Regions from separate parts of the Mycolicibacterium madagascariense genome, predicted to be linked through region 2. Evidence: predicted binding sites of a transcription regulator. Region 2 holds the regulator's gene; the other holds the start of a gene.
What was found. The regulator LexA, encoded in region 2, represses DNA repair genes until DNA is damaged. The targets are predictions, from matches to a motif close to CGAACANNTGTTCG.
Positions count from the first base shown of each region.

Region 1 (9,471 bases), 870 kb from region 2:
CCGCGACGACGTTCAGCGGTCCGGCGTTCGTCTACAGCATTCGCGACACCGACACGAGCAACCGCGACGACAACGAGTCCAACTACGGGGTGCTGCTCACGTCGGACTGGCAGCCGAAGTTCTCGGCCAGCGTGTTCGCCCGCTGAGAGGGTGACGGCCCTCACCGGCGTCGTTCCCATCGTGCGGCCGCGGTTAGCCTCTACGCCGTGAGCGGTGACGTGGTGGTGGTGACGGTGACCTATTCCCCGGGGCCCCACCTGGACCGTTTCCTCGCCTCTCTCGGGCACGCGACGGAACGCCGGGTGACCGTGATCATCGCCGACAACGGGTCGACCGACGGCACCCCCGAGGAGGCGGCCGAGCGGTACCCCAACGTGCGGCTGATGTACATGGGCGCCAACCTCGGTTACGGCTCGGCGGTGAACCGGGCGGTAGCGGCCTACCTCGCCGACCCCGAGCTGGCGGCCGCCGGGGACCCCGACTTCTTCGTGGTGGCCAACCCGGACGTGGTGTGGGGCCCGCGCAGCATCGACGACCTGCTGGCGGCCGCGCCGCGCTGGCCGGACGCGGGCGCGTTCGGTCCGCTGATCCGCGATCCGGACGGGTCGGTGTATCCGTCGGCGCGCCACCAGCCCAGCCTGGTCCGCGGCGGCATGCACGCGGTGGTGGGTCCGTTCTGGAAGTCCAACCCCTGGACGGCGGCCTACCGGCAGGAGCGGTTGGAACCCAGCGAACGTCCCGTCGGGTGGTTGTCGGGGTCGTGCCTGCTGCTGCGCAGGCAGGCCTTCGACGCGGTCGCGGGGTTCGACGAGCGGTACTTCATGTACATGGAAGACGTTGACCTGGGCGATCGTCTCGCGAGCGCCGGTTGGCTGAACGTCTACGTGCCGTCGGCGGAGGTGCTGCACGACAAGGGGCACTCGACGGGCCGCGACCCGGCCCGCAACTTGGCCGCCCACCACACCAGCACCTACACTTTCCTCGCTGACCGGCACTCGGGCTGGCGGCAGGCTCCGCTGCGGTGGACCATCAGGGCAGCCCTTGCGGCGCGCGTCCGCCTGGTGGTCGGCAGCTCTCGGCGCCGCCTGGCGAAAGGACGGACTCGGTGAATCCGGCAGAAGTAGACGCGGTCGTCCTCGTCGGCGGCCAGGGGACGCGGCTGCGGCCCCTCACGCTGTCGGCTCCCAAGCCCATGCTGCCGACGGCGGGTTTGCCGTTCCTGACCCACCTGCTGTCGCGGGTCGCGGCGGCGGGCATCCGACACGTGGTGCTCGGGACGTCGTACAAGGCCGAGGTCTTCGAAGCCGAGTTCGGTGACGGTTCCGCGCTGGGCCTCGAGATCGACTACGTGGTCGAGGACGAGCCGCGGGGCACCGGCGGCGGCATCGCCAACGTGGCCTCCAAGCTGCGCTACGACACGGCGCTGGTGTTCAACGGCGACGTGCTGTCCGGCGCCGACCTCGGTGCGCTGCTGGCCAGCCACGAGGAGCGCGGCGCCGATCTGACGCTGCACCTGGTGCGCGTCGGCGACCCGCGGGCGTTCGGCTGCGTGCCCACCGATCCCGACGGCGGCGTGACGGCGTTCCTGGAGAAGACCCAGGACCCGCCGACCGACCAGATCAACGCGGGCACCTATGTGTTCAACCGCGAGGTGATCGACCGGATCCCGACCGGGCGCGCCGTGTCCGTCGAGCGCGAGGTGTTCCCGGCGCTGCTGTCCGACGGCCTCAAGGTGTGCGGCTACGTCGACGCCACCTACTGGCGCGACATGGGCACGCCCGACGACTTCGTCCGCGGCTCGGCCGACCTGGTCCGCGGTATCGCGCCGTCACCGGCGCTCAAGGGGCACCGCGGCGAGGAGCTGGTCCACGAGGGGGCCGCGGTCGGGCCGGGTGCCCTCCTCATCGGCGGCACCGTGGTGGGGCGCGGCGCCGAGATCGGGCCCGGCGCTCGGCTCGACGGCGCGGTCGTCTTCGACGGCGCCCGCATCGAGGCGGGCTCGGTGATCGAGCGCTCGATCATCGGCTTCGGCGCGCGGATCGGTCCGCGCGCCCTGATCCGCGACGGCGTGATCGGCGACGGCGCCAACATCGGCGCGCGCTGTGAGCTGCTGCGCGGCGCGCGGGTCTGGCCGGGGGTGCACATCCCCGACGGCGGCATCCGCTATTCGACGGACGTCTGAACCAGCTGGGTCAGGCCGTAGTCGGAGCCGGGCGGCAGGTGGTCCACCGGCCACCAGCGCAGGTCGACCGATTCGTCGCTGATCGTGATCGAGGCGTCCTTCGGCGCGCGGGCCACGAACTGCACGTCGAGGTGGTGCGTCGGCACCCCCAGCGAACACGTCAGGGCGTGCACGTGGACGGCTGCCGGGGTCGCGCCGATGGTCAGCCCGTCGATGCCGGACTCCTCGCGCGCCTCCCGCAGGGCCGCCGACGCGATGTCGGGATCGTCGTCCTCGCAGTGGCCGCCCAGCTGCACCCAGCGGCCCAGGCGCGGGTGCAGCGTGAGCAGGGCGTGGGTGCCGGTGTGGTCGAGCACCAGCGCCGACGCCGTGACGTGGCCGGGGACGCAGGCGCGTTGGCAGGCGTCCGGTCGGGCGAGGACGAAGGCGAGCACCGCCAGGCGCACCGTGTCCTGGGCGGGATCGCTTGGGCGCCAATCGTTCAGCGCGTCGACCACCGAGGCGTGCAGGCTCATCGCTGCACCAGCAGGCCGTCCGTCGGCACCGGGTCGCGGGGACCGGCCGGCTCCTCGGCGTGGCCGATGGCGATGGCGCCCAGGGGTTCCCAGTCCGCGGGCAGATCCAGTTGCTCGCGGACGAGGTCGGCGGCGAAGATCGTCGACCCGATCCAGCAGCTGGCGACGTCGCGCACGGCCAGTGCCACCAGCAGCGCCTGCACGGCGGCCCCGGCGGCGACCGTGAACATGGTGTGCTCGGCGGCCGTGCGCGCCGCGTCGGGATAGGCGTGCGCGCCGTCGGGCACCATGAACGGAATGACCAATTCCGGTGCGTCATACAGGATTTGGCCGCGACCGATGCGCCGCTCCACGGCGTCGGCGGGCCTGCCGTCGGCCAGCAGGTCGGCACGCCACCTGTCCTTCATGGCGTCCAGCAGTCGCGTGCGCACCGCGCGGTCGCGCACCCAGGCGAACCGGACCGGTCGGGTGTGATGCGGTGCCGGGGCGGTCAGCGCCTCGGCGACGGCGGCCTCGATGAGGGCGGGATCGACGGGCTCGGGCCCGAACCGGCGCACCGAGCGGCGCAGCAGCTGGGCCTCGCGCCTGCCCCTGTCGACGGCCTCGGCGGTACCCAGCCAGAACAGGTCGTCCTCGCCCGACCTGACCAGGGCGCGACCGGTGGATCCGTCGTCGTGCAGCGCCAACCCGCGCACGACGGCGACGGGGATGCCGGTCAGCTTGCCCTTCACCAGATCTGCGGCGGCGGCGAGCTCGTCGGCGACGGCGACCTCGGTCACGATCAGCTCGTTGCCGTGCGCGTCGTGGGCGCCCCCGTAGGCGTGCAGCACCGAGAAGCCGGCGGCACCGATGGCGGCGTCGGTCTGGCCGTTGCGCCACGCCCGGCCCATGGTGTCGGTGACGACGATGCCGACGGTGACGCCGAGCAGTTCGCGCAGTCGCGTGCGCAGAGTGGCCGCGCTGCCGTCGGGATTGGTTGGCAGCAGCGCCAATTCGGCCGAGTCGACGTTGGAGCCGTCGACGCCGGCCGCCGCCTGGACGAGCCCGATCGCGTTCTCGGTGATCAGCGTCTTGCCCTTGCGCGCCAGGACCCGGACCGCCTCGGCGTCGACGAGCTTGCGGCGCAAGGCATCCCGTTCCTCGGGGTCGGTCGGCGCCGCGACGATCCTGCCCTCGCTCTTGGACAGCACCTTGCTGGTGACCACGACCACGTCGTCGTCGCGCAGCCATGGGGCGGCCGCGGCGATGGCCGCCGCGACGTCGTCACCGGGCCGGAACTCGGGTAGCCCTGGCACCGGCAGGATCTCGATCGCGGCCGCCGCGCCGTGCTCGGTGTTCGTCATGCGCCGGCTCCGGCCAGGTCGACGCCCTGGCGCACCATCTCGGCCGAGGCCGTCGGGTCGGTCATCAGCAGCGGCACGGCGCGCACCGTCACGCCGTCGATGGCGGCGGTGTCGCCCTCGTCGATGAGCCAGCCGTCGAGCAGGCCGGTGCCGGACCGCGCGCCGAAGTGTGCGCCGACGGCCTGCGAGGAGGTCTCGACCCCGATGACCGAGAGACATTCGTCGGCCATGCCGCGCAACGCCCGCCCCGCGATGATGGGGGAGTAGCCGATCACCGGTGCGGCCGTCGAGCGCAGCGCACCGCGCATCCCGGGCACGGCGAGGATCGCCCCGACGCTGACGACGGGGTTGGACGGCGCGATGAAGACGACGTCGGCGTCGGCGATCGCGGCGAGGGCGGCGGGGTTCGCGGTCGCCTTGTCCGCACCGACGAAAGCGAAGTCGTGCGTGGGGATTTGGGCGCGGTAGCGCACCCACCACTCCTGGAAGTGGATGGCCCGGCGCGTGCCGCGCTCGGCGCCGTCCTCCCCGGGATCCGTTACCACGACGTGGGTTTCGCTCCGGTCGTCGGTGACGGGCAGCAGCCGGGCGCCGGGCTGCCAGCGGGCGCAGAGCGCCTCGGTCACCTGCGACAGCGGGTAACCCGCCCTGAGCATCTGACTGCGCACGAGGTGCGTGGCGAGGTCTCTGTCGCCGAGGCCGAACCAGTCGGGTTGCACGCCGTAGGCCGCGAGTTCCTCCTTGGCATGCCAGGTTTCGTTGGCGTGGCCCCAGCCGCGCTCGGGATCGATCCCTCCACCTAAGGTGTACATGCAGGTGTCGAGGTCTGGGCAAATGCGGACACCGTGCATCCAGGCGTCGTCGCCGACGTTGACCACGGCGGTCAGCTCGTGGCTACCGGCGGGGCCCGTCGCCGACCCCTCGAACTGCCCGAGTCCCAGGTACTTCTGCACGCCGAGGAGGAAGCGCGCGCCACCGACGCCGCCTGCTAGAACAGTGACTTTCACAGCGTTCGACACTAGGCGCTCCGGCGTCGGGGCGGTCCACGGCGGGGGTCGACTTGGTCACGTCACACGACACGCCAGGTAACCGACGCGCCGACATTCGGTCACGGGATGATATGAAAACCCGTTCTAGCGCTTGACCGGCGCAGCTAACCCGTGTCTAATCACATCAGTGTCATTCCCGGTTCGCTTCCGGTTCCCGTGTCGCAGACCGAGATTCGATCACTTGTTCGAATGTAGGGGCCGCAGGGGCTTGCGGTGGGGTTGATGTCAGGGAACTTCTCAACAGGTTAGGAGGCGGAAGATGTCTTATGAGCACGTGGATTTCGATCGTGTCATCCGATTCGACAATCGGATGCTGGGCTCAGTAGGCAACGAACCGCGTACCAACGCCGGGCCGTCACAGGGTGGGGTGACCGGCCGTCCGCAACTCAGTGTGGTCCCCGACCGCATCGAGGTCGGCCTCACGCCCGCCGACGAACTCTGGCAGGAGAACGCGCTCTGCGCGCAAACCGATCCGGAGGCGTTCTTCCCCGAGAAGGGTGGCTCGACGCGCGAGGCCAAGCGCATCTGCCTCGGATGCGAGGTGAAGGATGCCTGCCTCGACTACGCGCTGGCCAACGACGAACGCTTCGGCATCTGGGGCGGGCTGTCGGAGCGGGAACGACGCCGCCTCAAGCGCGGCATCATCTGATCCTTCATTCGGGACCCTGCGGGGTCAGTCGTCGTCGATCGTCGGGTCGATGACGGAGGGCTCGACGCCCAAATAGGTGGCCACCTGAGCCACCAGCACGTCATGCAGTAAGTCCGACAAGTCGATGGTGTCCTTCGCCCGTCGCTCGATCGGCTTGCGGAACAACACGATTCGCGCCCGCGTGGCATTTCCTCTGATGTCGACTCCCGCGGGGATCAACCTGGCCAGTGCGATCGGCCCGTCGGCGATGACCTCCGGCGGCCACTGCACGTTCGCCGGATCCTTCGGCGCGATCCGCGGAATCTCGTCGACCGCCACGTCCAGTCCGGACACCCGGTCCTGCCACTGGCGCTCGATCGGCTCGTAGGCCTCCAGCACCGCCATGTCGAAGCGCTCGGCGCGGCTGCGCCATCCCGGTACCGTCGGCGGCAGCAACGGGCCGCGCATCTCCCGCCGTCCCCGGCGCGCGCGCATGGTCTCCCGCTCGGGCATGTGGCGATCGTAACGGTTGGAGATCGGCGGTATGCCTACTGCGCGTGTCGCCTACCCGTGTGGTCCCCAAGCGATAGCCTCGTGTCCGTGAACGTTCCCCGTCGCTGCTGCAGGCCCGGGTGCCCGCACTACGCCGTGGCGACGCTGACCTTCGTCTACAAGGACTCGACCGCGGTCGTCGGTCCGCTCGCCACCATCTCCGAACCCCACTCCTGGGATCTCTGCGTGATCCACGCCGGCCGGATCACCGCGCCGAAGGGGTGGGAGCTGGTCCGGCACGCCGGACCGCTGCCGTCGCACACCGACGACGACGATCTGTCCGCGCTCGCCGACGCCGTCCGCGAAGGCCGCGCCGCGGGGTCCGCGATGCCCGCGGGCTTCTCCGATCCGGTCACGGGCGTGCACGGCGGCGCGCTGGTGGCCGCCCCGGTCCGCCAGGGCGAACAGAACGGACGCAAGCGCGGCCACCTGCGCGTTCTGCCGGACCCGTCGGACTGACGCCGTAGGCTCCCGGGAGTCGCTGGAGTGCGAGTGCCGCGACCCGCCGACACGCCCCCAGGCGAGCCGATAGGCTGAGCCGAAGCGTCACTTTGCGAGGAGATCTATGTCCCGGCCCGCTGCGGCTGTCAACCGCGTCATCAAGGCGTATGACGTTCGTGGGCTGGTCGGTGAGGAGATCGACGAGCACTTCGTGTCCGACGTCGGTGGTGCGTTCGCCCGATTGGTGCGCGACGAGGCCGACCCCGGCCCGGACCGCGTGGTGATCGGCTACGACATGCGGGCCAGTTCGCCGGCCCTCGCGACCGCGTTCGCCGAGGGCGTCGTCGCGCAGGGTCTGAACGTCACGCGGATCGGGCTCGCGTCGACCGATCAGCTGTACTTCGCGTCCGGGTTGCTGGACTGCCCCGGTGCGATGTTCACCGCGAGCCACAACCCCGCCGCCTACAACGGCATCAAGCTCTGCCGGGCCGGCGCGAAGCCGGTGGGCAAGGAGTCCGGGCTGACGACCATCAGCGGCGAGGTCATCGACGGCGTGCCGTCGTTCGACGGAGCGCCGGGCACCATCTCCGACCGCGACGTGCTGGGCGACTACGGGGACTTCCTGCGGTCCCTCGTCGACATCGCCCACCTGCGGCCGCTGCGGGTCGCCGTCGACGCGGGCAACGGCATGGGCGGTCACACGACCCCGGCGGTGCTGGGCCCGCTCGCGTCGATCACGTTGTTGCCCTTGTACTTCGAGCTCGACGGGACGTTCCCCAACCACGAGGCCAACCCGCTGGACCCGGCCAACCTCGTCGACCTGCAGCGCCACGTCGTCGAGACGGGCGCCGACATCGGGCTGGCCTTCGACGGCGACGCCGACCGCTGCTTCGTCGTCGACGAGCGCGGCCACCCCGTCTCGCCGTCGGCCGTCACCGCGCTGGTCGCCGGACGCGAGCTCGGTCGCGAGGTCGGCGGCACCGTCATCCACAACCTGATCACCTCGCGCGCGGTGCCGGAACTGATCGCCGAACGCGGCGGCACGGCGATCCGCTCGCGGGTGGGCCACTCCTACATCAAGGGGCTGATGGCCGAGTCGGGGGCGATCTTCGGTGGTGAGCACTCGGCCCACTACTATTTCCGCGACTTCTGGGGCGCCGACTCCGGAATGCTGGCCGCGCTGCACGTCCTTGCCGCGCTCGGCGAGCAGGACCGGCCGCTGTCGGAGCTGATGGCCGACTACCAGCGCTACGCGGCCTCCGGCGAGATCAACTTCACGGTGGCCGACGCCCCCGGCTGCGTCGAGGCGGTGCTGGCGAGTTTCGGGAGCCGCGTTCAGTCCCTCGACCACCTCGACGGCGTCACCGTCGATCTGGGCGACGGCTGCTGGTTCAACCTGCGGACGTCGAACACCGAGCCGTTGCTGCGGCTCAACGTCGAGGCCAGGACCGACGACGCCGTCGCCGCCATCGTCGAGCACGTCGCCACCGACATCCGAGCGCACTCCGAGAGGTCCGCGTGAGCGCTGCCCACGCGACCATCGACCTCGACGACGTCGAGGGGCTGCTCGCCGCGGATCGTGAGGGTTTGCTCCACGCGGCGTCGATGGCGGGTGCGCAGATGCGGGCGACGGCCGCCGCACTCGCGGAGGGCGTGCTCGAACCCCTGCGCGGTGACCAGGCGCCCCGCACGGTCGTCTGGGTCGCGACGCGCGGCGCCGCCGAATCGGCGGGCGCGATGCTGGCCGCCGCCCTGGGTGGTTCCACCGCCGCGCCGCTCGTGGTGGCCTCCGAGGTGCCGCCGTGGATCGGCGCGCTCGACGTGTTGGTCGTGGCCGGCGACGACGCGGCCGACCCGGTTCTCGTCGCGGCCGCCGCCAGCGGAATCCGTCGCGGCGCCCGCGTCGTCGTCGTCGCGCCCGACGAGGGTCCGCTGCGCGAGGCGGCGGCCGGCCGCGCCGTGCTGCTGGCGCCGCGGTTGATGGTGCCCGACGAGTTCGCCCTGACGCGCTATCTGGCCGCCGGGCTCGCGGCTCTGCACGTCGTGCTGCCGGGCCGGAGCGTCGACCTGGGCGCCCTCGCCGATGAACTGGATGCCGAGGCGCTGCGCAACAGCGCGGGCCGCGAGCTGTTCACGAACCCGGCCAAGTCCCTCGCCGAGCGACTGTCGGGTCGCGACGTGGTGCTGGCCGGTGGGAACGCGGCGAGCGTGGCCCTGGCCAGACACGTCGGAGCGATCCTGCTCAGGGTCGCCCAGCAGCCCGTGTCGGCCGTGGGGCTGGCCGACGTGCTGACGGCGCTGCGCCGCGGATTGTCTTCCGGCGCAGGCGATTACGAGTCCTCCATCTTCCACGACGAGGAGCTCGACGGGCCGCTGCCTGCCCGGGTGCGCACCCTGGTGTTCGCCACCGACGAGGAGCGGCCCGGCATCGTCGCCACGCTCGACGGTTACGACGACGTCGACGTGCTGAGCGCCGACGACGTCCCCGACGTCGTGACACCCCGGCCCAGCGGACGTCCCGAGGAGCAGCTGGCGATGTTGGCGGTGCGCCTCGAGATGGCCGCCGCGTACCTGAGATTGGTGCGAGGGTAGTCGAGTGGACCTGTTACGCGGCGCGCTGCGGACCTACGCCTGGGGGTCGCACACCGCCATCGCCGAATTCACCGGAAGGCCAAGTCCCTCACCGCATCCCGAGGCCGAGCTGTGGCTCGGCGCGCATCCGGGCGACCCGGCCCGGCTCGCGGGTGACGGCGCGGAGCGC
Region 1 is NZ_AP022610.1:1,556,619-1,566,089, forward strand. Features, by position in the region: gene G6N60_RS07310 (cellulase family glycosylhydrolase) at 1-146, shown strand, start outside; gene G6N60_RS07315 (glycosyltransferase family 2 protein) at 207-1,109, shown strand; gene manB (mannose-1-phosphate guanylyltransferase ManB) at 1,106-2,182, shown strand; gene G6N60_RS07325 (NUDIX hydrolase) at 2,164-2,697, opposite strand; gene G6N60_RS07330 (coenzyme F420-0:L-glutamate ligase) at 2,694-4,040, opposite strand; gene cofD (2-phospho-L-lactate transferase) at 4,037-5,047, opposite strand; gene G6N60_RS07340 (WhiB family transcriptional regulator) at 5,481-5,738, shown strand; gene G6N60_RS07345 (metallopeptidase family protein) at 5,763-6,185, opposite strand; gene G6N60_RS07350 (DUF3499 domain-containing protein) at 6,318-6,728, shown strand; gene G6N60_RS07355 (phosphomannomutase/phosphoglucomutase) at 6,835-8,232, shown strand; gene G6N60_RS07360 (TobH protein) at 8,229-9,302, shown strand; gene manA (mannose-6-phosphate isomerase, class I) at 9,307-9,471, shown strand, end outside.
Region 1: the regulator LexA is predicted to act here: its motif matches at 5,264-5,277, upstream of cofD (2-phospho-L-lactate transferase).

Region 2 (9,471 bases):
ACCCTGAAGGTGGAGGATCCCAACCGCGCCGAGAGCATCTCCGTGTCCGGCCGCAACATCGTCATCGCGACGGGCACCAAACCACTGCGGCCGAGCGGGGTGGAGTTCGACGACTCCCGGGTGCTCGACTCCGACGGCATCCTCGACCTCAAGACCATTCCCACGTCGATGGTGGTGGTCGGCGCCGGCGTCATCGGCATCGAGTACGCGTCGATGTTCGCCGCGCTGGGCACCAAGGTGACCGTGGTCGAGAAGCGCCCGACCATGCTCGACTTCTGCGACCCCGAGATCGTCGAGGCGCTGCGCTTCCACCTGCGCGACCTGGCGGTCACCTTCCGCTTCGGCGAGGAGGTCACCGCCGTCGACGTCGGCGCCTCGGGCACCGTCACCACGCTCGCCAGCGGTAAGCAGATTCCCGCCGAGACCGTGATGTACTCGGCCGGGCGGCAGGGCCAGACCGAGGACCTGGATCTCGAGGCGGCGGGCCTGGAAGCCGACGCGCGCGGCCGGATCTTCGTCGACGACGACTACCAGACGAAGGTCGACCACATCTACGCCGTCGGCGACGTCATCGGCTTCCCCGCGCTGGCCGCGACGTCGATGGACCAGGGCAGGCTCGCTGCCTACCACGCATTCGGCGAGCCCTGCAAGGGCATGACCGCGCTGCAGCCGATCGGCATCTACTCCATCCCGGAGGTGTCCTACGTCGGAGCCAGCGAGGTCGATCTGACGAAGGACTCGATCCCCTACGAGGTGGGCGTGTCGCGCTACCGCGAGCTCGCCCGCGGCCAGATCGCCGGGGACTCCTACGGGATGCTCAAGCTCCTGGTGTCCACCGAGGACCTGACGCTGCTGGGTGTCCACATCTTCGGCAGCAACGCCACCGAGATGGTGCACATCGGCCAGGCCGTCATGGGCTGCGGGGGCACCGTCGAATACCTGGTCGACGCGGTGTTCAACTACCCCACGTTCTCCGAGGCGTACAAGGTCGCCGCATTGGACGTCATGAACAAGCTGCGCGCACTGGCCCAATTCAGAGCCTGATCAGCACCCGTCGGCGTAGGAGCCGGGCACGGAGTCGCCTGCGCCACCGGCCTCGGCCCGGGCAACCAGTCGCGTGATCGCCGCGTCGAACGGCGCGGCGTAGGAGACGTTCTCCTGACACCCCCCGCCCTGCAGTCCGCCCGTGACGCCGACGACGGTGTCACCGCTCAGCCACGGCGCCCCGCTGGTCCCGTCGACCAGGCCCCCGCACCGCAGTGACGGGTAGCCCTGGTCGCGGGCGGACAGGGCGCCGAAGCAGCCGATGGGACCGCCCCCGACACCCGTGGCGTATCCCGTCACGGCGACGTCGGTGCCGACCGGAGGCGTCGGGCCGACGACGAATCCGCCGCCCGAGGCCGCCTCGAGCGATCCGCGCGCGCCGTGGCTGACGCTGACGACCGCAAAGTCGGCAAGGGGGTCTTCGCGCGCCGTCCACCGCGGATCGAGGTAGATGCGGTCGATGTGCCAGAAATCCGGCGTCACGCTGTCGGTATAGGCCGGGGCAAACCAGTTGTCCGGGCCGTCGGCCATGCAGTGCGCCGCGGTCAGCACCAGGTCACCCGTCGCCGAGTGCAGCACCGATCCGGTGCACGAATGGGTCGTCGTACCACCCACGAAGATCGCGCCGATCCGCGGATCGGGCGGGACGGGATCGGCCGTCACCGTCACGGCGCGGGCGTTGCGGATCAGCGGCGACGGAGGGGACGCCGACTTGCCGTGCGTCGCGGCGGGACCGCTGCACGACGTGATCGCGGCCGCCACGACGGCGAGCAGAACGAGTCGTGAACGGCGCATGGGGACCGATCTTGCCGCACGAAACTGGAAGCGGCATGGGGACGGAATGCGGGTGCGGGCACCCGGTGTTCCAGCGATGAGTGGGGCGATGCGGTGGAAAACCTCGAGTGCGGGACACTAGACGTACGAGGAGGCGAGGCGAAATGGCTGATCACCCAGAAGACACGGGGCAGCATTACCAACCCGAACAGACCGGGATATACGAGCTGGAGTTTCCGGCGCCACAGCTGTCGTCCGAAGACGGCCGGGGACCGGTGATGATCCATGCGCTCGAGGGCTTCTCCGATGCGGGCCACGTCATCAAGATCGCCGCGGGGCACCTCAAGGACACCTTGGACACCGAGCTGGTGGCGTCCTTCGCCATCGACGAGCTGCTGGACTACCGCTCCCGTCGGCCCCTGATGACGTTCAAGAGCGACCACTTCACCCATTACGACAACCCCGAACTCAACCTGTACGCGCTGCGCGACAGCGTCGGAACCCCGTTCCTGCTGCTGGCCGGTCTGGAACCCGACCTGCGGTGGGAGCGCTTCATCACGGCCGTGCGGCTGCTCGCCGAGCGTCTGGACGTCCGTCAGGTCATCGGCCTCGGGACCATTCCCATGGCGGTTCCCCATACCCGACCGGTGACCATGACCGCCCATGCCGGCGACAAGTCGCTGATCGCCGATCATCAGCCGTGGGTCGGCGAGGTCCAGGTGCCGGCCAGTGTGTCGAACCTGCTGGAGTACCGGATGACCCAGCACGGTCACGACGCCGTCGGCTTCACCGTGCACGTGCCGCACTACCTGGCCCAGACGGACTATCCACCCGCGGCCGAGGCGCTGTTGGCCCAGGTCGCGAAGACCGGTTCGCTGCGGCTGCCCCTCGGGCCGCTCGCCGAGGCGGGCGCGGAGGTGCACACCAAGATCGACGAGCAGGTCTCCTCGAGCGACGAGGTTGCTCAAGTGGTGACCGCGCTGGAGCGACAGTACGATGCGTTCGTTGCTGCCCAAGAAAATCGGTCCCTGCTGGCGCGTGACGAGGATTTGCCAAGTGGCGATGAGCTCGGCGCCGAATTCGAGCGATTCCTTGCCGAGCAGACCGGCGACGACTCCGCGGGCGAGGACGGCAACACGGGGTCTTGACGTGACCGCCCTGCCCCGGGCTCGACGACGGAGTTGGTGATCGTGACGGAGCGAAAGCCCAATCTGCGGCCGGTGCGCGAGGTGACCCCGACGCTGCACTACCGCGTCATCCACGGCTACCGGCGGGCCTACCGGATCGCGGGTTCCGGCCCGGCGATCCTGCTGATCCACGGCATCGGCGACAACTCCACGACCTGGAGCACGGTGCAGAGCAAGCTGGCGCAGCGGTTCACCGTGATCGCCCCCGACCTGCTGGGACACGGCAAGTCGGACAAGCCACGCGCCGACTACTCGGTGGCCGCCTACGCCAACGGCATGCGCGACCTGCTCAGCGTGCTCGACGTCGAACGGGTGACGGTCGTCGGCCACTCCCTCGGCGGCGGAGTGGCAATGCAGTTCGCCTACCAGTTCCCGCAATTGGTCGATCGCTTGATCCTCGTCGGTGCCGGCGGCGTGACGAAGGACGTCAACGTCGCGCTGCGCATCGCCTCGCTGCCGATGGGCACCGAGGCGCTCGCGGTGTTGCGGCTGCCGATGGTGTTGCCCGCGTTGCAGATGCTCGGGCGGGTCGGCGGTGCTCTGCTGGGTTCCACCGGCGTGGGCCGCGACATCCCGGACATGCTGCGCATCCTCGCCGACCTTCCGGAACCGACCGCATCGTCGGCGTTCGCGCGGACACTGCGCGCGGTGGTCGACTGGCGGGGTCAGGTGGTCACGATGCTCGACCGCTGTTACCTGACCGAATCCGTTCCCGTGCAACTGATTTGGGGTTCACAGGACTCCGTCATCCCGGTCGGGCATGCGCGGATGGCCCATGCCGCCATGCCGGGTTCGCGGCTCGACGTGTTCGAAGGCTCCGGGCACTTCCCGTTTCACGACGACCCCGATCGCTTCGTCGAGATCGTCGAGAAGTTCATCGGCTCCACCGACCCGGCCGTCTACGACCAGGAGCTGCTGCGCAACCTGTTGCGTTCGGGGGTCAGTGAGAAAGGGCTCACGGGTTCGATGGACACGCGGGTGGCCGTGCTCGACGCCCTCGGTGCCGACGAGCGCAGCGCTACCTAGGAGCTAAAGAGTAGTCGGGGCCTCGAGAACCGTTGCGGGACAACGCGTTAGGCCGAGGACACGCCGCGATGGGCGCGGAGCGCCTCGATCTCGCGCTCGAAGTCGGCGGCCGACGAGAACGACCGGTAGACCGACGCGAACCGTAGATAGGCGACCTCGTCGAGGTCGCGCAACGGGCCGAGAATGGCTAGCCCGACCTCGTTGCTGGGCACTTCGGGTGAACCTGCCGCGCGCACCGCGTCTTCCACCTGTTGAGCCAGGAGGTTCAGGGCGTCGTCGTCGACCTGGCGGCCCTGACACGCTCGGCGCACGCCCTTGATCACCTTCTCCCGACTGAATGGCTCGGTGACACCGCTGCGCTTGACGACGGCCAGCACCGCGGTCTCCACGGTGGTGAATCGTCGGCCGCATTCGGGACATGACCGGCGACGACGTATCGCCTGGCCTTCATCAGCCTCTCGGGAGTCGACCACCCGCGAGTCGGGATGACGGCAGAACGGACAATGCATCTCCGCTCCTCCGCCGCGCTCGACTACTCCGGTCGCATACGAGCGTACCGATGCACGGCAGCGGGTTTCACGGCGCATGCCGCGATCAACCCACCGGCGCGATGAGCGTCTGTCCCGCGTCGACCGCCGGAGACCTCAGCTCGTTCAGATCGCGGATCTGCTCGACGACGGCGCCGATCGACGCGTCGGGCGCGATCCGCTGCGCGAGCTGCTCGAGGGACTCCCCCGCCTGGACCTGCACGACGGCCAGCCGGGCCGGCGCCGGGGCCGGGGCGTGCTGCGCAGCGCCGAAGTGGGCCACCAGACCGAGCCAGACCGTGATGGCCGCGGCGATGAGCGCGAGCACCACGGTGGTGAACGGCGTGACCGGCTTGCGCCGGTGCGAGGCGCGTGACATCAGGACACCGGTGCTCCGGTGGGTCAGCGGCGCGCCCGCGGGCCGGCGGCGCTGTGGTCCGCGTCGCGCGCTCGCCGGCGTCCGCCGCACCGGGCGTGCGGGCCGCAGTGGGCGCACGACGAGGTCCGTGGGGTCTTCGCGGGTGATGATCGTCATCTCAGGGCCTTTCGTCGTCGGTTCGCTCTTGTGTTCGAATACTAATCGCTCAGGTGTTCGATTACTAGAACACGTGATCGAACTGTTGCAGACGGTAGCGCCACCCACCGACACGTCCGCTCGACGTCGACCGTCGGCGACACGCGTCGAACACATGTTTGATTCTGGGGACGCGGCGGACTACATTCACCGCCATGAGTGACAGCAGTGACACGGTCCTTACCGAACGTCAGCGCACCATCCTCGAGGTCATCCGCAGTTCGGTGACGTCTCGCGGATACCCGCCGAGCATCCGCGAGATCGGCGATGCCGTCGGACTGACCTCCACGTCGTCGGTCGCGCACCAGCTCCGCACGCTCGAGCGCAAGGGCTATCTACGCCGCGACCCGAACCGCCCGCGCGCCGTGGACGTGCGAACGCCGGACGATCCCGCACGGACCGGCACGACGGTCGTGACGACCGACGTCGCCGGCTCGGATGCCCTTCCCGAACCCACCTTCGTCCCGGTCCTCGGACGCATCGCCGCCGGCGGGCCGATCCTCGCCGAGGAGGCCGTCGAGGACGTGTTCCCCCTGCCGAGGGAACTCGTCGGCGAGGGTGCCCTGTTCCTGTTGAAGGTGGTCGGCGAATCGATGATCGACGCGGCCATCTGCGACGGTGACTGGGTGGTCATCCGGCAGCAGAACGTGGCCGACAACGGGGACATCGTCGCGGCGATGATCGACGGCGAGGCCACCGTGAAGACGTTCAAGCGCACCAGCGGTCAGGTGTGGCTCATGCCGCACAACCCCGCGTTCGATCCCATCCCGGGCAACGATGCGGCCATCCTCGGCAAGGTCGTCACCGTGATCCGGAAGATCTAGCCCTTCGCGAACCCGTTCGTCAGCGCGAATTCCTCACTGGCGAACCATATCTCCGCACGTGCGCGGTCGTACTCACCGCTGCCGGGCGTCCAGTACAGGCCCGTCTTCGTGTCGGCCTTGATCGGGTAGCCGCTGGGCGCGTTGAACGGGTCTTCGGTGGCCAACCGCAGCGACGTCTCGAGGGCCGTCGGCTCGTCGAAGTGGATGGCTGCGTGTCGACCGCTGGGCGGCCCGCTGTCCGGCTCCGGATCGGCATGGGACATCACCGCGGCGGCAAACGGCGCCAACGGCTCCCTGCCGACGTCGTGTGGGGGTTCCTCGCCATCGTCGACGCCAGAGTCGGCGTTGGCCTCCGGTGCGGCGTGCTCGGCGTGGTCGACGAACGCGGCGTGATCATCGCCGTCCGCATGGTCGGCGTGGTCCGGTTCCACGTCGTGGTCTGGATGGTCTGGCTGATCGGAGTGGTCGGGATGGTGGGCGAATGCCGCGAACCGCGACACCTCGGGCCCGGCGTCGAGCTCGGGCCCGGCCTCGGCCTCGGTATCACCATTGAGGTCGGCGTCCGAGACGACAGGTGTCGGAGCCGTGTCGATGGCGTCCTGGTTGCGCGACAGGTCGGCGACGAAGCCCTCGCCGTCGTGGGGACTGTCGTGGGGCCCGTCGCCGACGTCGCCGTGCCCGGCGGCGGGCAATGCCCAGTCGCTGCGACGCCGCTGCCCCGAACCGTCCTCGTCGTCGTGCACCGGCAACGGCCCCGAATCGTCGTCGTCCGCGGGACGGTCGTCGTCGTAGTCGTCGTAGTCATAGTCGTCGTCGTACTCGTCACGGTCGTCGTAGTCGTCGCGCCCGGGCTCGACATCGCGGCGCCGCCGCCTCAACACCGCGGCCGTCACCGCGCCGACGATCACGAGGAGCGGGATGACGGCCAGCAACCACCACCAGCTGACGTGCCCCGACGATCCGGCATCCGGCGCGGCGGCGGGGGGCGTGGACTGCGGGGCGTCGCGACCCGGCACCTCGATCCCGGTCAGTTGGGACTGCAGGTTCGCCGGTTCGGTGGTGAATGCGTTGGTCTTCTTGTTCCACAAGACGGCCCCGCCGCTGAACTTCTGCGTGGTGACGTCGCCGTTGACGGTCTGGTCGGCCGTGGGCGCACCGAGTGGACCGGTGGCTCCGCCGAGCTTGGCCCACGCGGCGTTCATCGCTCCCCGGACGATCACTGCGCCGAAGTCCGGCGTCCAGAAGATCACGGGCTGATCGGCGGCGGCGAAGCTCGCGATCTTGCTCATCGGCGCCAGGCCGCCATCGTTCTCGTTGCTGGTCGGAAAGCCGAGATCTCCCTGGGGACCGCCCACGCTCTCGTACTTCGCGAGCAGCTGGCCGGTCAGCACGTTGGCTCCGGTGGCGGGGCTGTAGAAGATCTTCCCGCCCGCGTAGTTCTGCCCGGTTCCGTCGCTGCCGATCGTGTATTGGCCGCCGTCGGCGGCACCCAATGGACCGAGCGGACCACCCGCGGCCCGACGGGCCGCGTCGATGGCCGTCGTCACGTCGCCGGGAATCGCGAGCCCGGTGAGTTGGTCCGCGAGTTCGGGGGGCGTGGTGGTGAAGGCGTTCGTCTTGCGGTTCCAGGTCACCTGTCCGCCGGAGAAGACCTGGCTGACCTGGTCGCCGTCGTAGGTCTCGTCGGCCGTGGGAACACCGAGGGTGGCCGCCGATCCTCCGAGCTTGTCCCAGGCGGCGTTGATCGCGCCCCGCACCACGTGGGCGCCGTTGTCGGGCGTCCAGAAGATGACCGGCCGGTCGGCGGCGCTGAAGGTCGTGTTGCGACTGCCGGGCGCCTTGCCGTCGCCCTCGTCGATGGTGGGAAACCCGAGGTCGCCGTCGGCCGGGCCGCCCAGCGACTCGTACTTGTCGAGGATCGCGCCGCGCACGGCGTGGGCGCCGGTGTCCGGGGTGAAGAACATCTTGCCGCCGGCGAAGTCCTGCCCGAAACCGATGCCCGCCGGGTACACCCCGCCGTCCTTCGGTCCGAGCGGGCCGTCGGGGCCGCCTGCCGCGTCCCACGCCTGGGTGATCGCGGCGTCGGCGTCGGTGTCAGGGGTTGCCGCGGCAAGCGGTGTCCAGAGCAGCGCGGCCACCATCGCTGCGATGACCCCGACACCAGCGCGTCCGATCGTCCTGCCCAGGCGGGTTCCATGCCCCGTCATTGCGTCCTCCCAGCGAGCTGCGCCGGACTCCCTTGAGTACCGCGTTCGTCAACTCTGCGTCAGTCGACGTCCATCTTGAGGGATATCCAACCCGTCCGGGGAATGTGTCGCGCGGCCAGGCTACCGATGAGTGGTCGCTAGACGCCGAGGCTACGACCGATGATCTCCTTCATGATCTCCGTCGTGCCGCCGTAGATCGTCTGGATCCGACCGTCCAGGAACGCCCGCGCGACGGGGTATTCGCGCATGTAGCCGTAACCTCCGTGCAGTTGCAGGCAGCGGTCGTTGAGCCGCACCTGCGCCTCGGTGGAGTACCACTTGGCCATCGCGGCCTGCTCGACGGTCAGCTTCTCCTCCAGGTGCAGCTTGATGAACTCGTCGACCATCATGCGCACCATGGTGGCCTCGGTCGCGAGTTCAGCGAGCGTGAACCGGCTGTTCTGAAAGCTGCCGATGGGCTTGCCGAACGCCTTGCGGTCCTTGCAGTACTGCACGGTGTCCTCGAGGACCGCCTCCATGCCCGCCGCCGCCATCACGGCGATGCTGATCCGCTCCTGGGGCAGGTTCTGCATGAGGTACACGAAACCGGACCCCTCCTCGCCGAGCAGGTTCTCAGCGGGCACCTTGACGTCGGTGAACGACAGCTCGGCGGTGTCCTGGGCGTCGAGGCCGATCTTGTCGAGATGACGGCCGCGTTCGAAGCCCTCCATCCCGCGCTCCACCACCAGCAGCGAGAAACCGAGGGCGCCCTTGTCGGGGTCGGTGCAGGCCACCACGATCACCAGGTCGGCGTTGATGCCGTTGGTGATGAACGTCTTCGAGCCGTTGAGCACGTAGTGGTCGCCGTGCTTGACCGCGCGGGTCTTGATGCCTTGCAGGTCGCTACCGGTGCCCGGCTCGGTCATCGCGATCGCCGTGATGAGTTCGCCCGAGCAGAAGCCGGGCAGCCAGCGCTGCTTCTGCTCCTCGGTGCCCAACCGCAGCAGGTATGGCGCGATGACGTCGTTCTGCAGCGGGAAGCCGAGGCCGCTGTAGCGTCCGGCCGTGGTCTCCTCGGTGATGACGACGTTGTACCGGAAGTCGTCGTTGCCGCCCCCGCCGTACTCCTCGGGCACCGCCATGCCGAGGAATCCCTGCTTGCCCGCTTCGAGCCAGACGCCGCGGTCGACGATCTTGTCCTTCTCCCACTGGTCGTGGAACGGCACGACGTGACGTTCGAGGAATCCGCGGTAGGACTCCCGGAACAGGTCGTGCTCCGGTTCGAAGAGGGTGCGGTCGTACTTGATGGCGCCCATGGCGGACCTCCGG
Region 2 is NZ_AP022610.1:2,425,526-2,434,996, reverse strand. Features, by position in the region: gene sthA (Si-specific NAD(P)(+) transhydrogenase) at 1-1,044, shown strand, start outside; gene G6N60_RS11585 (trypsin-like serine protease) at 1,045-1,839, opposite strand; gene G6N60_RS11580 (proteasome assembly chaperone family protein) at 1,983-2,966, shown strand; gene G6N60_RS11575 (alpha/beta fold hydrolase) at 3,009-4,031, shown strand; gene nrdR (transcriptional regulator NrdR) at 4,079-4,540, opposite strand; gene G6N60_RS11565 (LysM peptidoglycan-binding domain-containing protein) at 4,626-5,093, opposite strand; gene lexA (transcriptional repressor LexA) at 5,288-5,956, shown strand; gene G6N60_RS11555 (sunset domain-containing protein) at 5,953-8,163, opposite strand; gene G6N60_RS11550 (acyl-CoA dehydrogenase family protein) at 8,301-9,458, opposite strand.